One region of the Brevundimonas sp. FG8 genome, then DNA from elsewhere that is predicted to be linked to it. Evidence: predicted binding sites of a transcription regulator. Region 1 holds the regulator's gene; each other region holds the start of a gene.

What was found. Region 1 encodes LexA, which represses DNA repair genes until DNA is damaged. Its sites were predicted from a motif close to ATGTTCNCNANNTGTTCT; they were not measured.
Region 2: uvrA (excinuclease ABC subunit UvrA) is a predicted target of LexA. The motif match lies at 2,793-2,810, and genes of this name have one in related genera.
Region 3: dnaE (DNA polymerase III subunit alpha) is a predicted target of LexA. The motif match lies at 1,400-1,417, and genes of this name have one in related genera.
Region 4: recA (recombinase RecA) is a predicted target of LexA. The motif match lies at 2,587-2,604, and genes of this name have one in related genera.

What each region holds. Positions count from the first base shown of each region.
Region 1 is NZ_JBMDIU010000003.1:210,983-215,500, reverse strand. It holds gene ACODRV_RS07295 (ComEC/Rec2 family competence protein) at 1-1,872, shown strand, start outside; gene lexA (transcriptional repressor LexA) at 1,866-2,558, opposite strand; gene ACODRV_RS07285 (hypothetical protein) at 2,684-3,049, opposite strand; gene trpC (indole-3-glycerol phosphate synthase TrpC) at 3,085-3,876, opposite strand; gene trpD (anthranilate phosphoribosyltransferase) at 3,873-4,518, opposite strand, start outside.
Region 2 is NZ_JBMDIU010000003.1:24,601-29,118, forward strand. It holds gene uvrA (excinuclease ABC subunit UvrA) at 1-2,713, opposite strand, end outside; gene ACODRV_RS06395 (hypothetical protein) at 2,916-3,389, shown strand; gene ACODRV_RS06400 (group III truncated hemoglobin) at 3,393-3,872, opposite strand; gene ACODRV_RS06405 (hypothetical protein) at 3,925-4,365, opposite strand; gene ACODRV_RS06410 (hypothetical protein) at 4,493-4,518, shown strand, end outside.
Region 3 is NZ_JBMDIU010000003.1:66,531-71,048, forward strand. It holds gene ACODRV_RS06605 (ABC transporter ATP-binding protein) at 1-547, shown strand, start outside; gene ACODRV_RS06610 (GIY-YIG nuclease family protein) at 547-1,368, shown strand; gene dnaE (DNA polymerase III subunit alpha) at 1,699-4,518, shown strand, end outside.
Region 4 is NZ_JBMDIU010000001.1:273,765-278,282, reverse strand. It holds gene ACODRV_RS01210 (CheR family methyltransferase) at 1-570, shown strand, start outside; gene ACODRV_RS01205 (M28 family peptidase) at 638-2,518, shown strand; gene recA (recombinase RecA) at 2,707-3,786, shown strand; gene ACODRV_RS01195 (hypothetical protein) at 4,025-4,315, shown strand; gene ACODRV_RS01190 (hypothetical protein) at 4,354-4,518, opposite strand, start outside.

The DNA.
Region 1 (4,518 bases):
CTGGGACTGGCGGTCGCCAAGCTGAGGACCGATGCGGTGGCGGCGCCCATCGCGCCCGCGCTGGAAGAGCCGACGGTGATCGAGGGCTGGGTGGTCGATGTCGACATTCCCGGTTCGGCGGGGGCGCGGGTCATCGTCGCCCCGGTCCGCATCCGGGGGCTGGCGCCGGAGCAGACGCCGGTCCGCATCCGGGCCACGGTGAAAGAGGCGCTGCCGCCCGCCCCGGGGGAGCCGATCCGCCTGTTCGCCATCCTGAACCCGCCGCCCGCGCCGGCCAGCCCCGGGGCCTATGATTTCGGCCGCACGGCCTTCTTCCAGCGGATCGGCGGGGTGGCCTTCAGCCTGGGCGAGACCCGCTCCACGGTCTTGCCCGAGGCGCCCTGGCGATTGCGGCTGGTGATGAAGATCAACGCCTTCCGCTTTGATCTGGCGAAGCGGATCGTGGCGCGGCAGGGCGAGCGGGCGGGCGGCGTGGCGGCGGCCATGACCACGGGGCAGGAGGCCTGGCTGGACCCGGCGGAGGTCGATGTGATGCGGGACTCGGGGCTGGCGCACATCCTGTCGATCTCGGGCCTGCACATGGCGGTGGTCGGCGGGTTCGCCTTCTTTCTGGTGCGGCTGCTGGTCGCCCTGTGGCCGTGGCTGGCGCTGCGGGTGTCGGGCAAGAAGGTGGCGGCCTGGGCGGGATTGCTGGCGGTGGGCACCTATCTGGTGGTGTCGGGCGCGCCGCCCCCGGCCGAGCGGGCGGCCATCACCGCCGCCATCGCCTTCCTCGCCGTTCTGCTGGACCGGCAGGCGATCACCATGCACGCGCTGGCGGTGGCGGCCTTTGTGGTGCTGCTGCTTCAGCCCGAGGCGATTGTGACGCCGGGGTTCCAGATGTCGTTCGCGGCTACGGCGGCGCTGGTGGCGCTCGTTGAGGCCTGGCCCCGGCGACCGAAGGAGATTTCGGCCCCGCTGCCCATTCTCGCGGTGCAGAGGACGGGGGCGTGGATCGGGGCGGCGGTGCTGGCCAGTCTGGTGGCGGGCGCGGCGACCGGACCGTTCGCCATGCAGCATTTCAACCGCTCGGCCATGTACGGGCTGGCGGCGAACCTCGCGACAGCGCCGCTGTCAGACTTTCTGATCATGCCCGCGCTGGCGCTGGGTGCCTTGCTGGAGCCTATCGGTCTCGGCGCGCCCTTCCTGTGGCTCGCGGCGAAGGGGATCGAGGTGATGCTGGCCATCGGCGGGTGGACGGCGGGCCTGCCGGGCGCGGTCCGGACCATCGCCAGCGCGCCGGAGATCGTCCTGCCGCTGGCTTTCCTCGGCATCCTGTTCTGCTGCCTGTGGCGCGGGCCGCTGCGGTGGCTGGGCCTGCCGCTGGCCTGTGCGGTGCTGATCTGGCCCAGAACGCCGACGCCGGACCTCTGGATCGGCGACGGCGGCTTGCAGGCGGCGTGGATGCAGGATCGGCAGGCCGTGGTGGCGCGACCCGGCGTGCGGCAGTTCGCAGTCGATGTCTGGACCCGCAGGCGGGGGCTGGAGGCGGTGGAGCGTCCGACTGAGGGCTGGACCTGCGGCCGCTTCTCCTGCGCGCCGGAGACATCAGGACCGGTGGCGCTGTGGTGGGGCAGGCGCGCGCCGACGGCGGAACAGATGGACGGACTATGCCGATCCGCGCCGGTCGTCAGTATACGGACGGTCGTACGCGAACTGCCGCCGTCCTGCGGCAGAAGGCTGGTTCTCGACGGTCTCGACTACGCCCGGGGCGGCGCGGTGGAGCTGAAACGCGAAGGGCCCGCTGCGGCGAACCGCTGGCGAGCCCTGTGGGTGTCCGACGTGCGCGGGGAGCGGCCGTGGAGCCGCTACGGCGCCGCCGAGGGTCAGTGATAGCGGCGGATCAGGCCGACCAGCTTGCCCTGCACGGCCACCTGATCGGCGCCGTAAATCTTGGTCTCATAGTTGCGGTTGGCGGGCTCCAGGGCGATGGAGGCGCCCTTCTTGCGCAGGCGCTTCAGCGTCGCCTGTTCACCCTCGACCAGAGCGACGACGATCTCGCCCGAGGAGCAGTTCTCGGTCGATTTGATGATGACCATGTCGCCGTTGAGGATGCCGGCCTCGATCATCGAGTCGCCCTCGATCTCGAGCAGATAGTGCTCGCCAGAGCCGAGCATGGCCTCCGGCACCGGATAGCGGGCGGTCTCGTGCTCGATGGCGTCGATGGGGGTGCCCGCGGCGATCTTGCCCATCAGGGACAGTTCACGGGTGTCGTTGGCGGGCTCGGCGGCCTTGGGACGACCACCGCCCTCGATCACGCCGGGCTTGAAGCCGGCATGGCCGCGCGGCGCGCCCGCCGTGGCCTGTTCCGGCAGTTTGGTGACTTCCAGCGCGCGGGCGCGGTGGGCGAGGCGGCGGATGAAGCCGCGCTCCTCCAGCGCCGTGATCAGCCGGTGGATGCCCGACTTGGACGCCAGATCCAGCGCCTCCTTCATCTCGTCGAACGACGGAGACACACCAGTCTCCTGAATCCGTTCGTGGATGAACATGAGCAGTTCGTGCTGTTTGCGCGTGAGCATGCGGCCCTCGAGGCGAATCCGGTTTCCGGAACGCTAGCGGAACAAACCGCAAACGTCCACCAACTGTTCCTGTGGTGTTCCGGTTAAGGTCCGGTTACCGAGTTGGCGTTCGAGACTTGAGGCCGTCAGTCCAGCAAAGGACTGGGGTGGTTCGTCTGGTGCACAGGCAGCGTGCGGCGCGCATCGATATAGATCGTTCGCACGGCGGCGTCAGAAACAGGACCGGCGTAAACCGTCTCGCCATCGATGATCAGTTCCATCGCGCTCGATGCGCGAAGTGGATGCTCCAGATAGCGTGACAGCGCGGTGCTCCAGTCGTCCGTCTGGAGCGCGTTGTCGAGGACGAGAACACCATCAACGCGGAATTCTACTCTCTGGCCTGTGAAGTTGATGAAAGCGAACTTGCCAACCCAACACTCCGCAGTCTGGATGCAGCGCGAAGTCTCGCGTTCAACCGCCTGTGCTTGGGCTATTCCGCCGAGAGGAACCAAGCCTAACGAAGCCAAGGCGAGCCGGGCAGTCCACCTCACGAGAGCAACGCCCGCGTCGCCGCTTCCACGTCGTCCTGACGCATCAGGCTTTCGCCGACGAGGATGGCCTGGGCGTGCGCGTCGGAGACTTGCTGGACGTCGTCCGGGGTGAAGATGCCGCTTTCGGCCACCAGCAGCGCCCTCACCGGGCTCAGCATCGCGAGGCGTTCTGTGGTCTCCAGATCGACCTCGAAGGTCCGCAGGGAGCGGTTGTTGATGCCGACCAGATCGCCGCCGAGCTTGCAGGCGCGGGCCATCTCGGCCTCGTCGTGGGTCTCGATCAGGGCGTCCATACCGAAGCGCTCGGCCTCGGCCAGCAGTTCGGCGGCCAGCGTGTCGTCGATCATGGCCAGGATGATCAGGATGCAGTCGGCGCCCAGGGCGCGGCTCTCGGCCACCTGCCACGGGTCCACCAGGAAGTCCTTGCGCAGGCAGGGCAGCGAGACCGCGTCACGGGCGGCGGACAGATAGCTGTCGTCGCCCTGGAAGCTGGGCCCGTCGGTCAGGACGGACAGGCAGGAGGCGCCGCCGCGCTCGTAGGCCTGCGCCAGCGCGGGCGGATTGAAGTCGGCGCGGATCAGGCCCTTGGACGGGCTGGCTTTCTTGATCTCGGCGATCAGGGCCGGGCGGCCGGTGGCTTCGACGCGGGATTCCAGAGCGGCGCGGAAGCCGCGTGGGGCCGAGGCGAGGGCGGCGCGGGCCTCGACGGCGTCCTGCGACAGGGCGGCTTTCCGACCGGTGACGTCCTCGCGCTTGTAGGCGGCGATCCGTTCCAGCACGTCGGTCATGCCGTCTCCTCTTCCTCAATGGGCGTATTGGTGGCCTCGACCAGTTCGGCCAGGGCCTTGGCCGCGCGGCCGTCGTCGATGACGGCGGCGGCCTGAACCGCGCCCTCGGCCAGATCGGCGGCCTTGTCCGCCACCACCAGGGCGGCGGCGGCGTTCAGCAGGACGACGTCGCGATAGGCGCCGGTCGCCCCGTCCAGCAGGGCGCGCAGGGCCGTGGCGTTCTCCTCGGCGTCACCGCCACGGATGGCGCTGATGTCGTGGCGGGCCAGACCGGCGTCCTCGGGGGTGACGGTGAAACGACGCACGGCGCCGTCCTTCCACTCCGCCACCTCGGTCTCGCCGGTGACGGTCAACTCATCGAGACCCTGACCGTGGACGGTCCAGGCCCGGATCGCGCCCAGACGGCCCAGCACCTCGGCCAGCGGCTCCAGCAGGCGGGGATCATAGACGCCCATGACCTGCCGCTTCGCCTGCGCCGGATTGGACAGGGGGCCCAGCAGGTTGAACACGGTGCGGAAGCCGATCTCGGTCCGCACCGGGCCGACGTGGCGCATGGCCCCGTGGTAGGTGGGAGCGAACAGGAAGGCGATGCCGGCCTTGTCTAACGCGCGGAGCTGTTGGGCCTCGGTGGCCTGAAGGTTC
Region 2 (4,518 bases), 190 kb from region 1:
TGACATCCAGATTGTGCTCGATCACGACGATGGTGTTGCCGCTCTCGACCAGCTCCTGAAGCACCTCCAGCAGCTTGCGGGTGTCCTCGAAATGCAGGCCTGTGGTCGGCTCGTCGAGGATGTAGAGCGTCTTGCCGGTGGCCCGCTTCGACAGCTCCTTGGACAGCTTGACCCTCTGGGCCTCGCCGCCTGACAGCGTCGTGGCCGACTGGCCGACCTTGACGTAACCCAGGCCGACCCGTTCCAGCGTCTGCATCTTGTCGCGGATCGACGGCACGGCGGTGAAGAAGCGCGCGGCTTCTTCCACCGTCATATCAAGGACGTCCGAGATGGACTTGCCTTTGAACACGATCTCCAGCGTTTCGCGATTGTACCGTTTGCCGTGGCAAACATCACAGATGACGTAGACGTCCGGCAGGAAGTGCATCTCGATCTTGATCAGGCCGTCGCCCTGACACGCCTCGCAGCGTCCGCCCTTCACATTGAAGGAGAACCGGCCGGGACCGTATCCACGCGCCTTGGATTCCGGGAGCCCGGCGTACCAGTCGCGGATCGGACCGAAGGCGCCGGTATAGGTGGCCGGGTTCGAGCGCGGCGTGCGGCCGATGGGCGACTGGTCGATGTCGATGACCTTGTCGAAATGCTCCAGCCCCTCGATGCGGTCGAACGGGGCAGGGGCGTCGGACGCGTTGTTCAGACGCCGCGCGGCCGCCTTGTACAGGGTCTCGATGGTGAAGGTCGACTTGCCCCCGCCCGACACCCCGGTGACGCAGGTGAACAGGCCGACCGGAATCTCGCCCGTGACGTTCTTCAGGTTGTTGCCGGTCGCGCCCGAGACCTTGAGCATCCGCTTGCGATTGATCGGACGGCGGCCTTCCGGCGGCAGCTCGATCTCGCGCTCGCCCGTCAGATACTTGCCCGTCAGCGAGTTGGGATTGGCCATGACCTCGGCGGGCGTGCCCTGGGCGCAGACCTGCCCACCATGGACGCCGGCGGCCGGCCCCATGTCGATGACGTAGTCGGCGGTCAGGATGGCTTCCTCGTCATGCTCGACCACAAGGACCGAGTTGCCGAGGTCGCGCAGCCCCATCAGGCTTTCCAGCAGGCGCGTGTTGTCGCGCTGGTGCAGGCCGATCGATGGCTCATCCAGCACATAGAGCACGCCGGTCAGGCCCGAACCGATCTGGCTGGCCAGACGGATCCGCTGGCTCTCGCCGCCGGACAGGGTGCCCGAACTGCGGGACAGGTTCAGGTAGTCCAGGCCGACGTTGTTCAGGAAGCGCAGCCGGTCGGTTATCTCCTTCAGAATCCGCCGGGCGATCTCCATCTGCTTGTCGGTCAGCTTGCCGTTGAGGCTCTGGAACCACTCGTGGGCGTGCTTGATCGACAGCCATGACACCTCGGCGATGTCCTCGCCGGCGATCTTCACCGCCAGCGCCTCAGGCTTCAGACGCTTGCCGCCACAGGCTTCGCAGGGCGTCTCGGACTGGAACCGGCCCAACTCCTCGCGCACCCAGGCCGAGTCCGTCTCGCGCCAGCGGCGCTCAAGGTTCGGCAACACGCCCTCGAAGGCCTTCAGCGTCTCGTACTTCCGGGCATTGTCGTCATAGACGAACTTGATCTTCTCTCCGCCCGAGCCGTGCAGAATGACGGTCTGGGCCTTGCCCGGCAGTTCCCGCCACGGCTTGTCCATCGAGAAGCCGTAATGGGTCGACAGCGACTGCAAGGTCTGGGTGTAGAGCGGGGAGGGCCCGCGCGACCACGGCGCCACCGCGCCCGCATGCAGGGTCTTGTCGCGATCCGGCACCACCAGATCCGCATCGAACGCCAGCTTCACGCCCAGACCGTCGCACACCGGGCAGGCGCCGAACGGGTTGTTGAACGAGAACAGCCGCGGCTCGATCTCGCTGATGGTGAAGCCCGAAACAGGGCAGGCGAATTTCTCGGAGAAGGTGATCCGGCGTGGGCCGGTCTCGCCTTCCATGGTGTTGGCCCATTCGGCCACGGCGATGCCGTCCGCCAGACCCAGAGCGGTCTGCAGGCTGTCGGCGTAACGGCCCTCCAGCCCCTGTTTGGTGACGATCCGGTCCACGACGATGTCGATGTCGTGCTTGAACTTCTTGTCCAGCGCCGGGGCGTCCTCGATAGCGTAGAACTCGCCGTCGATCTTCACGCGCTGGAAGCCCGCGCGCTGCCACTCGGCCATCTCCTTCTTGTACTCCCCCTTGCGACCGCGCACGACCGGGGCCAGCAGCAGGAGGCGCTCGCCGTCGGCCAGCGCCGTCAGCTTGTCGACCATCATCGAGATGGTCTGGCTCTCGATCGGAAGCCCCGTCGCGGGCGAATAGGGCACACCCACGCGCGCCCACAGCAGACGCATGTAGTCGTGGATTTCCGTGACGGTGCCGACGGTCGAGCGCGGGTTCTTGGAGGTGGTCTTCTGTTCGATCGAGATCGCCGGGGACAGGCCCTCGATCAGGTCCACATCCGGCTTGCCCATCAACTCCAGGAACTGGCGGGCATAGGCGCTCAGGCTCTCGACATAACGGCGCTGGCCCTCGGCGTAGATGGTGTCGAACGCGAGCGAGGATTTGCCCGAGCCCGACAGGCCCGTCATCACCACCAGCTTCTCGCGAGGAATGTCGAGATCGACACCCTTGAGATTGTGCTCGCGGGCGCCGCGGACGCGGATGAAGTTGTGCTTTTCGGTCATGGATTCCGGGAACGCGGGGAGGGCCGGGTAGGGTCCGGCGCGACAGCGCTATATGGGGGATGGTTTGGGGAAATCAGCAAGAACATTATAGGAACCGACAACCGCTTTCGCCAGACTGCTGACAGCAGATGGCAGCAGCCCTTCGGTTGCGCCCCCCGGGACCGCCTGACAGTGTGCCCCTTCGGAAGTGGGGAGAGTTCGAATGTTCAGAGCGGTTCCGGTCATCGCGGCGGTGATGATGTCGGCGGGCGTCGCGGCGTGTGGCCTGCCTGCCGCCACCGCCAGCCCCGAACGGGAAGCGGATGCACGGGCCCTGATGGAGGACCTGATCGCGGACCGTGACGATGTGCTGGTCGGCAAGATGTCGATGCAGGTGAATCCGGCTGACGTCCGCGCCCAACTGCCCTTCATGAAGACCCTGGTTCCCGAAGGCCCGCTGCCTGCCGGGACCGTCGCAGGCTGGCGCGCCAATGCCGGCGCCACCGGTTCGACCTATGAGGTCGCCCAGACCTATCAGTATCCCGACCGCACCCTGACTGTCAGCACTGTGTTCCGGAAAGAGGGGGCGGTCTGGAAAGTGCTCGGTTTCCATATCACCCCCACCATGATGGCCGAGCCGCCGGTCCAGGTCGTCCAACCCGCCCCTGAAGCCGGAATGGCCAAGGGCGCGCAATAGGGCTCAGCCCTGCGGCGTCCAGCGCCGCCGGTAGCGCTCGCCTGGTCCAAGAAGGACGTTGTTGGCGTTGGCCACGCCCAGTTCCAGGCTTTCGGCGATGCGTCGGGCGCGCGTCATGAAGTGGGCGGCGGCCGTCGGCGGGCAGACCTCTCGGGTCGTTTCCTCGAAGAGGGCCAACCAACGGTCGAAATGGCCGGCGTCGATGGGCAGAGGCAGATGCTTCGGCGTCGGCCGCCCTTCATAGACGCCGGTGGACAAGGCGACGGATGACCAGAACAGCTTCATCTGCGCCAGATGCGATCCCCAGTCCTCGACCCGCTCCGCGAAGATCGGGCCGATCAGGGCGTCATCACGGACCCGCGCGTAGAAAGTCTCGACCAGCCGGTCGATCATGGCTTCATCAATACCCGTCGCAGCCCGGATACGATCCGTCGCCGCCTGACGACGCGCGGCGAAGGCTTCAGCGGTGTCGGCATGGGTCATGGGGATGATCTAGGCTTCACCGGCCGATGGAACCAGAGCCCGCGGCGCCGCGTCAGTCCGATGCGATCAGGAAGTCACCGGCATTGAACGTCAGCAGGCAACGCGCATCACCGCCCGCCGCGTCCACGGTGCAGTAATCCACCCCGATCAGATCGCGCTGCACCTTGGCGGTCGAACGGTAGCGCCGCCCCTCATGCTCGAACCCCGTATCCATCCGCTCGCTGTGGGGCCCGAGGGCCTGCCAGAAGGCCGCGGCGATAGGACCGTCGCACGTGAACAGCAGCAGTTCATCGCCGCCGTCGATCACCTGCCGGTAGCTGTTCCGTTCGGCGGCCTGCCGGATGCAGTCGGCATAGAGCCGGGCGTGCGGGCCGGTCGCCTGGGTCTCCAGCGGCGCATGGTTCGGCGGAGGCGGCGGCGCCTCCGGGCCATGAACGCAGGCCGCCGTGGCGAACAGGCCCGCGACAGCGGCGAACCGGATCAGATGACGCATGGACAGTCCTCCCGCGCCCAGCCTTTCACGGCCTCGTCAGAGACGCCAGATGGGAAAGGGCTTGCGTCCGGAACGATCCGCACCCATCCTTTCCCTATCGAGTGAGTTCACTGGAGGCCCGACGATCATGATCAGCACGCTGGAAATCGGTTT
Region 3 (4,518 bases), 140 kb from region 1:
GCACGCCGCGGGCCTGCTGGAGCATCCGACCGAGGGCGAGGTGAAGATCGACGGGGAAGCCGTGGCCGCCCTCAGCGACCGCCAGCGGACCCACATCCGTCTGGACCGCATCGGCTTCGTCTATCAGTTCCACCACCTGCTGCCCGAGTTCGACGCCCGCGATAACGTGGCCCTGCCGCTGCGCATCGCCGGCTGGAAACAGGCCGACGCCCGCGCCCGCGCCGAGGAGCTTCTGACCGCCCTCGGCCTCGGCGACCGCCTGACCCACCAGCCGTCACAAATGTCGGGCGGCGAGCGTCAGCGCGTCGCCGTGGCCCGCGCCCTGGCCAACCGTCCGCGCCTGCTTCTGGCCGACGAGCCGACCGGCAACCTCGACCCGGCCACCAGCCAGACCGTGTTCGAGGCCCTGCACGACGTGGTGAAATCCACCGGCGTCGCCGCCCTGATCGCCACCCACAACATGGAACTGGCCGGCCACATGGACCGCGTCTTCGCCATCAAGGACGGGCACCTGGAAGAGCGTCCGGCGGAAGCCCACGCTTATTGATGGGCGTCTCGGCGCCCATCCTTCTGTCTGACATCTGGCCGCTGGCGGCGCCGGCCACCTTCAAGATCCACTTCTCGCGGTGGAACCGGCAGCATGAGCCGCTGGACGTGTGGGTGAACAGCCCGGCGGATTATCAGACATGGCAGGAATACAGACCAGCTCGGGACGAGTTCAATCGCCCACGCATCTTCTCGCTCGCTCGCTTCTATCATGAGCCCGACATCTGGCTATTCACGGGCATCTTCGATGTTCTTGACCGCAAGGCTGATCAGTATGTGGTCTCCCGCTCCGCCGAGGGATCCGCATTCATCGGCCGATTGAAGATCAGACATCCTTACCGAGACCGTTCTGTCCGGTTGAACGTTGAAAACCACTATCCGCTCATGCAGGTGTCTGAGGTGCTGGCAGAGCCCTACAGCGGTCGCGCATTCCCGGGTTTCGACGGTATCGACCTGTCTTTCGCCGAACTTGAAAATCTGGCGCGCACAGGACGGGCTGATTGGATGGCGGCCCTCAGCAGCATCAAGGGCATCTACCTGATCTCCGACGTTCTGACGGGGAAACGCTATGTCGGCTCGGCGTATGGGCAAGGCGGTGTCTGGTCGCGGTGGTGCGAATACGCCGCAACCGGGCACGGCAACAACGCGGAACTTCGCCAACTCGTGACGAACCCGAACCTCGACTATGTACGCAAGGCTTTCCGGTTCGCCCTTCTCGAGCACCGCCCGGTCGCCACGCCTGATCAGACGATTCTGGATCGCGAGGGTTTTTGGAAGACTATCCTGCTCACGCGTGGCGCCTTCGGGAACAATCGGAACTGACGACCCCTTGACGCGAACAGAATGAGAACATAGAACACAACCAGAACATATATCCGGGAGGCCGTCATGGCGCGTTGGGTTCGGGAGTGTCTGTCATTGGCGTCGTGCGCCGGTTTCGTGCTGCTGGTCTGGCAGGCGGTCCTGCTGCTCCCCGCCGCCTGATCGAAAAGGCCACTAAAGTGCACTCAAAAATTAATTGAGTGCACATCCGCCCGGCGCGACGAGGTCCGCCCGGCGCCGGTCCACAGGCCATCCCCGGTCACATCCGCCCCGCGTCGCTTTCCGGTGTTTCCGGCGACCAGGATGTGAGACTCGGTTCACCATGGACGGATGGCGGACGAACGGAGCGGTGAAGCGGTGAGCGAGGTGTTGAACAGTCAGGGCTTCATCCACCTGCGGGTCCGCTCGGCCTATTCGCTGCTGGAAGGCGCGATCAAGGCGGGCAAGATCCCGAAGATGGCGGCGGACAATGGTATGCCCGCCGTGGCCGTGGCCGACCGCGCCAACCTGTTCGGCGCGCTCGAGTTCAGCCAGGCCGCCAAGGATGCGGGCGTCCAGCCCATCGTCGCCTGCGCCCTGCCGATCACCGGCATCGGCGGGCAGGGGACCGAACGCTGGACCAAGGTCCCGACCGTCGTCCTGATCGCCCAGAACGAGGCCGGCTGGCTGAACCTGTGCAAGCTGTCGTCGTCGGCCTACCTGGACATCGCCCCGACCGACGAGCCGGGCGTGCCGTGGAGCACCGTCGTCGAGCATTCCGACGGCCTTTTGCTGCTGTCCGGCGGCCCCGACGGTCCGGTCGATCCCCTCTATGTTCAGGGCAAGGTGCGCGACGGCGACGCCGCCCTGAACGAGATGTTCGCCACCTTCGGCGACCGGATGTACGTCGAGCTTCAGCGCCACGGCTTGCCGACCGAGGCCCAGGCCGAACGGGGTCTGGTCGCGTGGGCCTATGAGAACGACGTCCCGCTGGTCGCCACCAACGACGTCTATTACGCCAAGGCCTCGCAGGCGAAGTCGCACGACGCCCTGCTGTGCATCGCCGACGGCGCCTTCACCGGTCAGGAGGACCGCCGCCGCATCACCGGCGAGCACTGGTTCAAGACGCCCGCCGCCATGCGCGAGCTGTTCGCTGACCTGCCCGAGGCCTGCGACACCACCCTCGACATCGCCCGCCGCTGCGCCTTCCTGGTGAAGACCCACGCGCCGATCCTGCCGCGCTTCGACACCGGCGCCGGGAGGTCCGAGCCCGACGAACTGGCCCATCAGGCGCGCGAGGGGCTGAAGTTGCGCCTGCAACAGGTCACGCCCGCCGTGCCCGAGCAGGAGTATTGGGACCGCCTCGAATGGGAGGTCGGGATCATCGTCCAGATGGGCTTCCCCGGCTACTTCCTGATCGTCGCCGACTTCATCAAATGGGCCAAGACCCACGATATTCCGGTGGGGCCGGGGCGGGGTTCCGGCGCCGGTTCACTGGTCGCCTGGGCCCTGACCATCACCGATCTGGACCCCTTGCGGTTCGGCCTGCTGTTCGAGCGCTTCCTGAACCCGGAACGCGTCTCGATGCCCGACTTCGACATCGACTTCTGTCAGGAGCGGCGTGAAGAGGTCATCACCTATGTCCAGCAGCACTACGGCAAGGACCGGGTCGCCCAGATCATCACCTTCGGCACCCTGCAGGCCCGCGCCGTGCTGCGCGACGTCGGCCGTGTGCTGCAGATGCCGCTCGGTCAGGTCGACCGCCTCTGCAAGATGGTGCCGAACAATCCGGCCGCGCCCGTCACCCTCGCCCAGGCCATCGACCTTGAGCCGCGCCTGAAGGAGGCTCGCGACGCCGAACCGGCGGTTCGCAACCTGCTGGAGACGGCGCTGGAGCTGGAGGGGCTGTACCGCAACGCCTCGACCCACGCCGCCGGCATCGTCATCGGCGACCGCCCGCTGACCGAGCTGGTGCCCCTGTACCAGGACCCGCGCTCGGACATTCCGGCCACCCAGTTCAACATGAAGTGGGTCGAACCGGCCGGTCTGGTGAAGTTCGACTTCCTCGGCCTGAAGACCCTGACCACGCTGGACCGCGCCCACGGCTATCTGTCGCGGCGCGGGCTGGCCCCGATCTGGAACCAGCTGCCGCTGGACGACGCCCGCACCTATGAGCTGATGGCCTCGGGCCAGACGGTCGGGGTGTTCCAGCTGGAATCCCAAGGCATGCGCGACACCCTGCGCAAGATGCGCTGCGGGTCGATCGAGGAAATCACCGCCCTGATCTCCCTGTACCGGCCCGGGCCGATGGAGATGATCGACACCTACATCGACCGGAAGTTCGGCCGGGCCGAGGTCGACTATCTCCACGACAGCCTGAAGGAGACGCTGACCGAGACCTACGGCGTCATCATCTACCAGGAACAGGTGATGAAGATCGCCCAGATCCTGGCCGGCTACTCTCTCGGGGAAGCCGATCTGCTGCGCCGGGCCATGGGCAAGAAGAAGAAGGAGGAGATGGATTTCCAGCGCCTCCGCTTCGTCAGGGGCGCCGCCGAGAAGGGCGTATCCGAGGCCCAGTCAGGCGGCATCTTCGATCTGGTGGCCAAGTTCGCCGGCTACGGCTTCAACAAGTCGCACGCCGCCGCCTACGCCCTGATCTCGTTCCAGACGGGCTGGCTGAAGGCAAACCATCCGGTCGAATTCTTCGCCGCCTCGATGAGCCTCGATCTCAGCAACACCGATAAGTTGGCTGTTTTCTATCAGGATTGTCGGCGCTTCGATATTCCGGTCAGGGCCCCGGACGTCAACCGGTCCTCTGCCGACTTCGACGTGGAATGGGTGGAGGGCCAGGACGGGCCGGAAGGCGCTGTCCTCTATGCGCTGGGCGCCGTCCGCAACGTCGGCCTCGAAGCCATGAAGCATCTGGTCGAGGTGCGCGAGGCGGGCGGCCGCTTCACCGACATCTTCGACTTCCTCGAACGGGTCGACCCGCGCTTCGTCAACAAGCGGGCGCTGGAGAACCTGGCCCGCGCCGGCGCCTTCGACAGTTTCCATACCAACCGTCGCCAGCTGTTCGAACAGGCCGACAAGCTGATCGCCTACTGCCAGAGCGTGGCCGCCGAGCGCGCGTCCTCGCAGGTCTCCCTGTTCGGCGGCGATCAGGTCGCC
Region 4 (4,518 bases), on a different contig from region 1:
GACACCCTGGGCGGCGAACTCCTGCCGGCGCTCAGCCGCGCGCGCGGCGGCCAGCCGGTGCGCATCTGGTCGGCGGGCTGCTCGACCGGGCAGGAACCCCTGTCGATCGCCATGGCCGCGCTGGACGCCGGGTCGCCGGTCGAGATCGTGGGCACCGACCTGTCGCAGCGCGCGCTGGAGAAGGCCCGCACGGGCGCCTACACAGGCTTCGAAATCCAGCGCGGCCTCAAGGCCGAGACCATGCTGCGCTGGTTCGAGCAGACCGAGGAGGCGTGGATCGCCAAGCCGCAGCTGCGCGCCGCCGTCCACTTCGCCCGCGCCAACCTGCTGGACCCGCCGACCGACGACACCCGGTTCGACATCATCTTCTGCCGCAACCTGCTGGACGACGTGGACCCCGCCCGCCGGCCGCAGGTGCTCGACAATCTGGAGCGCCGCCTGGTCGATGACGGCGTGTTGTTCCTCGGCCCCGACGAGCGAATCGACGGCGACAGCGTGGCGTTCCGCGCGGTCTCCGGCCGTCGCGGCCTGTTCGTGAAGGCGCCCTCGGCGATCCGCCGCGCGGCCTGATCCCCCTTCGCTAATCCGCCCGGATGCCCTAGCCTCCCTGTCATCTGGACCGGGGGGAGGCGTCTTCATGCGGCTTTGGTGGCTGATCGGATCACTGGTGGTCGCGCTGGGCGTCGGCGTCCTGACCCTGCAGGTTCCGCGACCGGCTCCGGCCACGGCCCCGGCGACCGAATTCTCCAGCGACCGGGCCATGATCGACATCCGGGCCATCGCGCAGCGTCCCCATCCGGTCGGCTCGGCCGAACATGCACGGGTGCAGGCGTATCTGATGCAGCGGATGGGCGCGCTGGGCCTGCAAACCTCGACCCAGACCGGCCCCCTGTCGCCCGGAGCCATCCGGCGTCTGGAGCGGGCGGGCGGCGACCCTGCCGCGGCGAATTTCAGCGCCACCAATCTGATCGGCGTGCTGCCCGGCCGCGATCCGGCCCTGCCCGCCGTGGCCCTGATGGCCCATTACGACACCACGGTGACTTCGCCGGGCGCGGCGGATGACTCGACCGGGGTGGCGGCCGCGCTGGAGACCGCGCGCGCGATCCGGGCGCGGGGTCCGGCGGACCGGACGCTGGTGGTCCTGCTGACCGACGGCGAGGAACTGGATCTGGACGGCGCCCGGGTCTTCTGGGGCGGCCATCCCCTGCGCGACCGCATCGGCGCGGTGGTCAACCTCGAGGCGCGGGGCGGCGGCGGGCGGGCCATGATGTTCGAGACCGGGCGCGGCAACGCCGAAACCATCGCCCTGTTCGGACAGGCCGCGCGCCGGGCCGACGGCGGGGTGACGTCCAACTCTCTGGCCATCTTCGTCTACAAGGTCATGCCCAACGGCACCGACTTCACCGTCCCGGCCGGCCGGGGCGTGCAAGGGCTGAACTTCGCCTTTATCGGCCGCCCGGAGCAGTATCACGCCGCCGACTCGACCCCCGCGACACTCGATCAGGGCAGCGTGCAGCACCTCGGCTCACAGGCGTTGGAAAGCGCCGACGCCCTGCTGCGCGCGCCGGCTCTGCCGCGCAAAACGACAAACGCCGTCTACGCCGACGTGTTCGGCCGGGTCATCGTCCAGTATCCGCCGGTCATGGGCTGGGCGCTGTGGGGCGTCGCGGCGGTCCTGCTGGGCGTCGCGGCCGCCCTGGCCCGCAAGCGCGCGGGACTGACCTTCGCCGAGGTCGGCCGGGGCATGGTGGACGGCCTGTGGTTCCTCAGCGCCGGTCTGGTGGTCACCCATGTGGTGCGGGCTCTCGGCGGACCGATGGCGGACCGGGTCGACAGCGACGCCGCCTACTATGTCCTGCTGGCCCGCCTGCCCTGGCTGGAGGCGGGCGTGGCGCTGGCGGTGCTGGCGGTCATCCTCGCGGTGCTAGGCGGCCGGGCGCGTCCGGACCGGCGCGTGTCCGCCGGAGCCCTGACCGTTCTGACCCTCGCCACCATCCCGCTGGCGGGGGTCAACGTCATGATCCTGATCGCCGGGGCGGTCGCGGTCGGCCTGTCGCTGGTCCCGCATCTGGCGGCGCGTAGCGTCTGGGGCGGCTGGACCGGACTGATCGCGCTGGTGCTGGTGTGCGCCGCGGCCGCACAGACGGCGGCGCCGGAAATCGCCTTCCTCTTCCTGTGGCCGGCCCTGCTGGCGACAGTCGCCGCGGTGGCCGTGGCGGCGCTGAATCCGGGCCTGACCCGCCCCAGCGGCCTCGCGCCGGTCGCGGTCACGGCGGCGGTCGGCGGCGCCTGGCTGGTCGGCATGGCGCACCCGGTCTTCCTGGGCATCGGCATGGACCTGCCCGGCGTTCTGGCCCTGCTCGGCCTGCTGGGCCTGATGCTGGTCCGCCCGTTCGCCCCGGAGACGGCCGGTCGCCGCCCCCTGCTGATGGTCGCCCTCGCGGTTCTGCTACTGGGCGCGGGCCTGTCCGGCTATGCGGCGATCACCGAGCCCATGATCGCCGCCGCGACGGCCTGAACAGGCCTTTCATGAACGGATGCGTCATTTTTGGACGTATGAAACCGGAACTTCGGACGGACAGAACAAGAACATCTTGTGAACCGGAACAAACCGTGCACATAGTCCGCCTCACACAACGAGGGGGCGGGTCCGTGGCGGGTCTCTCCCGAAACCAGATGGGAATCATGGCAAGGGAGACGAAGGCAATGTCACAGGCGGCTCTGAAGTTGGTAGGCAAGGAAGACGGCGACAAGCAACGCGCTCTGGAGGCGGCGATCGCGCAGATTGATCGCGCCTTCGGCAAGGGCTCCGTGATGAAGCTCGGCAAGGCCGGCGTCGTCGCGGAAATCGAAAGCGTCTCGACCGGTTCGCTGGGTCTCGACATGGCGCTCGGCATCGGCGGTCTGCCGGTCGGGCGGGTGATCGAGGTCTTCGGGCCGGAATCCTCGGGCAAGACCACCCTGGCCCTGCACACCGTCGCGGAAGTGCAGAAGAAGGGCGGCGTGGCCGCCTTCGTCGACGCCGAACACGCGCTGGACCCGGTCTACGCCCAGAAGCTGGGCGTGAACCTGGACGACCTGCTGGTGTCGCAGCCCGACACGGGCGAGCAGGCGCTGGAAATCGTGGACACCCTCGTCCGTTCGGGCGCCGTGGACATCGTGGTGGTCGACTCGGTCGCCGCCCTGACGCCGCGCGCCGAAATCGAGGGCGAGATGGGCGACAGCCTGCCCGGCCTTCAGGCCCGCCTGATGTCGCAGGCCCTGCGCAAGCTGACCGCCTCGATCTCCAAGTCGAAATGCATCGTCCTGTTCATCAACCAGATCCGTCACAAGATCGGCGTGATGTACGGCTCCCCGGAAACCACCACGGGCGGCAATGCGCTGAAATTCTACGCCTCGGTTCGTCTGGACATCCGCCGCACCGGCGCGATCAAGGACCGCGACGAGGTGGTCGGCAACACCACCCGCGTGAAGGTGGTCAAGAACAAGGTCGCCCCGCCGTTCCGCGAGGTCATCTTCGACATCATGTACGGCGAGGGCATCTCCAAGCTGGGCGAGGTCATCGATCTGGGCGTGAAGGCCGGCATCATCGAGAAGTCGGGGTCGTGGTTCAGCTATGACTCGACCCGCATCGGTCAGGGCCGCGAGAACGTGCGCGCCTTCCTGAAGGCCAATCCGGACGTCGCCGCCGCCATCGAGAAGGCCGTGCGCGCCTCGACCAACAAGATCGCCGACGAACTGCTGGGCACGCCCGAGCCCGACGAAGGCCAGGACCTCGAGGGCTAGACTCCGCACTGAGGCTGCTCGTCGCCATCCGGCGAGCGGCCGCAGAGTCCGATATGTCCGCTGAATTTTGAGTCCGGCCTCGCCGGACGCAGACACCGAACCTTCTCCGATCAGGTCCGGCGACCCGCCATCCGACCCCGCCGGGCCGGGACCGGACGGAGCGGCCGCTCAACGCCCCGCCGGCGTTGGGCGGCCTTTTTTCCTTGGTGCACGACGATCAGGGCCACAGACTGCCCGGATGACGCAAACCTCCCGCTACAACGCCCTGATGGATGAACTCTGTGTCGGGCTGGGCTGGGGCGGCGGGACCGTCAACGGCCAGCCGAGCCACGTCGACTTCTTTATTCCCGAGGCCGGGCCGGTCACCGCCGAACAGTTCCTGGACTGGCTTCCGGAGGCTGAGGGTTTCACGGCCCTGAGCCATCCACAGGACCATAGACAGTGGCGCGCCCAACTGCTCCCGGTGTTCATCCGAAAAATGGGCGCCGACACCGTGGACGCCACCGAACTCAAATGGAACGCGCCCTGACCCGATCGGACGGAGCGACCGGTCCTTGCCTGTTCCGCTCAAGGCAAGCGAGACAGCGCCTCCTCATAGAGCCGGCGGGTGTTGTCCAGCGCAGCGCGCGCTTCATCCCGCTCCTCCGGCTGGTCCAGTCGGCGACGCAGACTGTGATGCGCCGCCTGAAGCGCCTCCAGCGCCTTGTCCCAGTCGACATAGACGGGGTCATT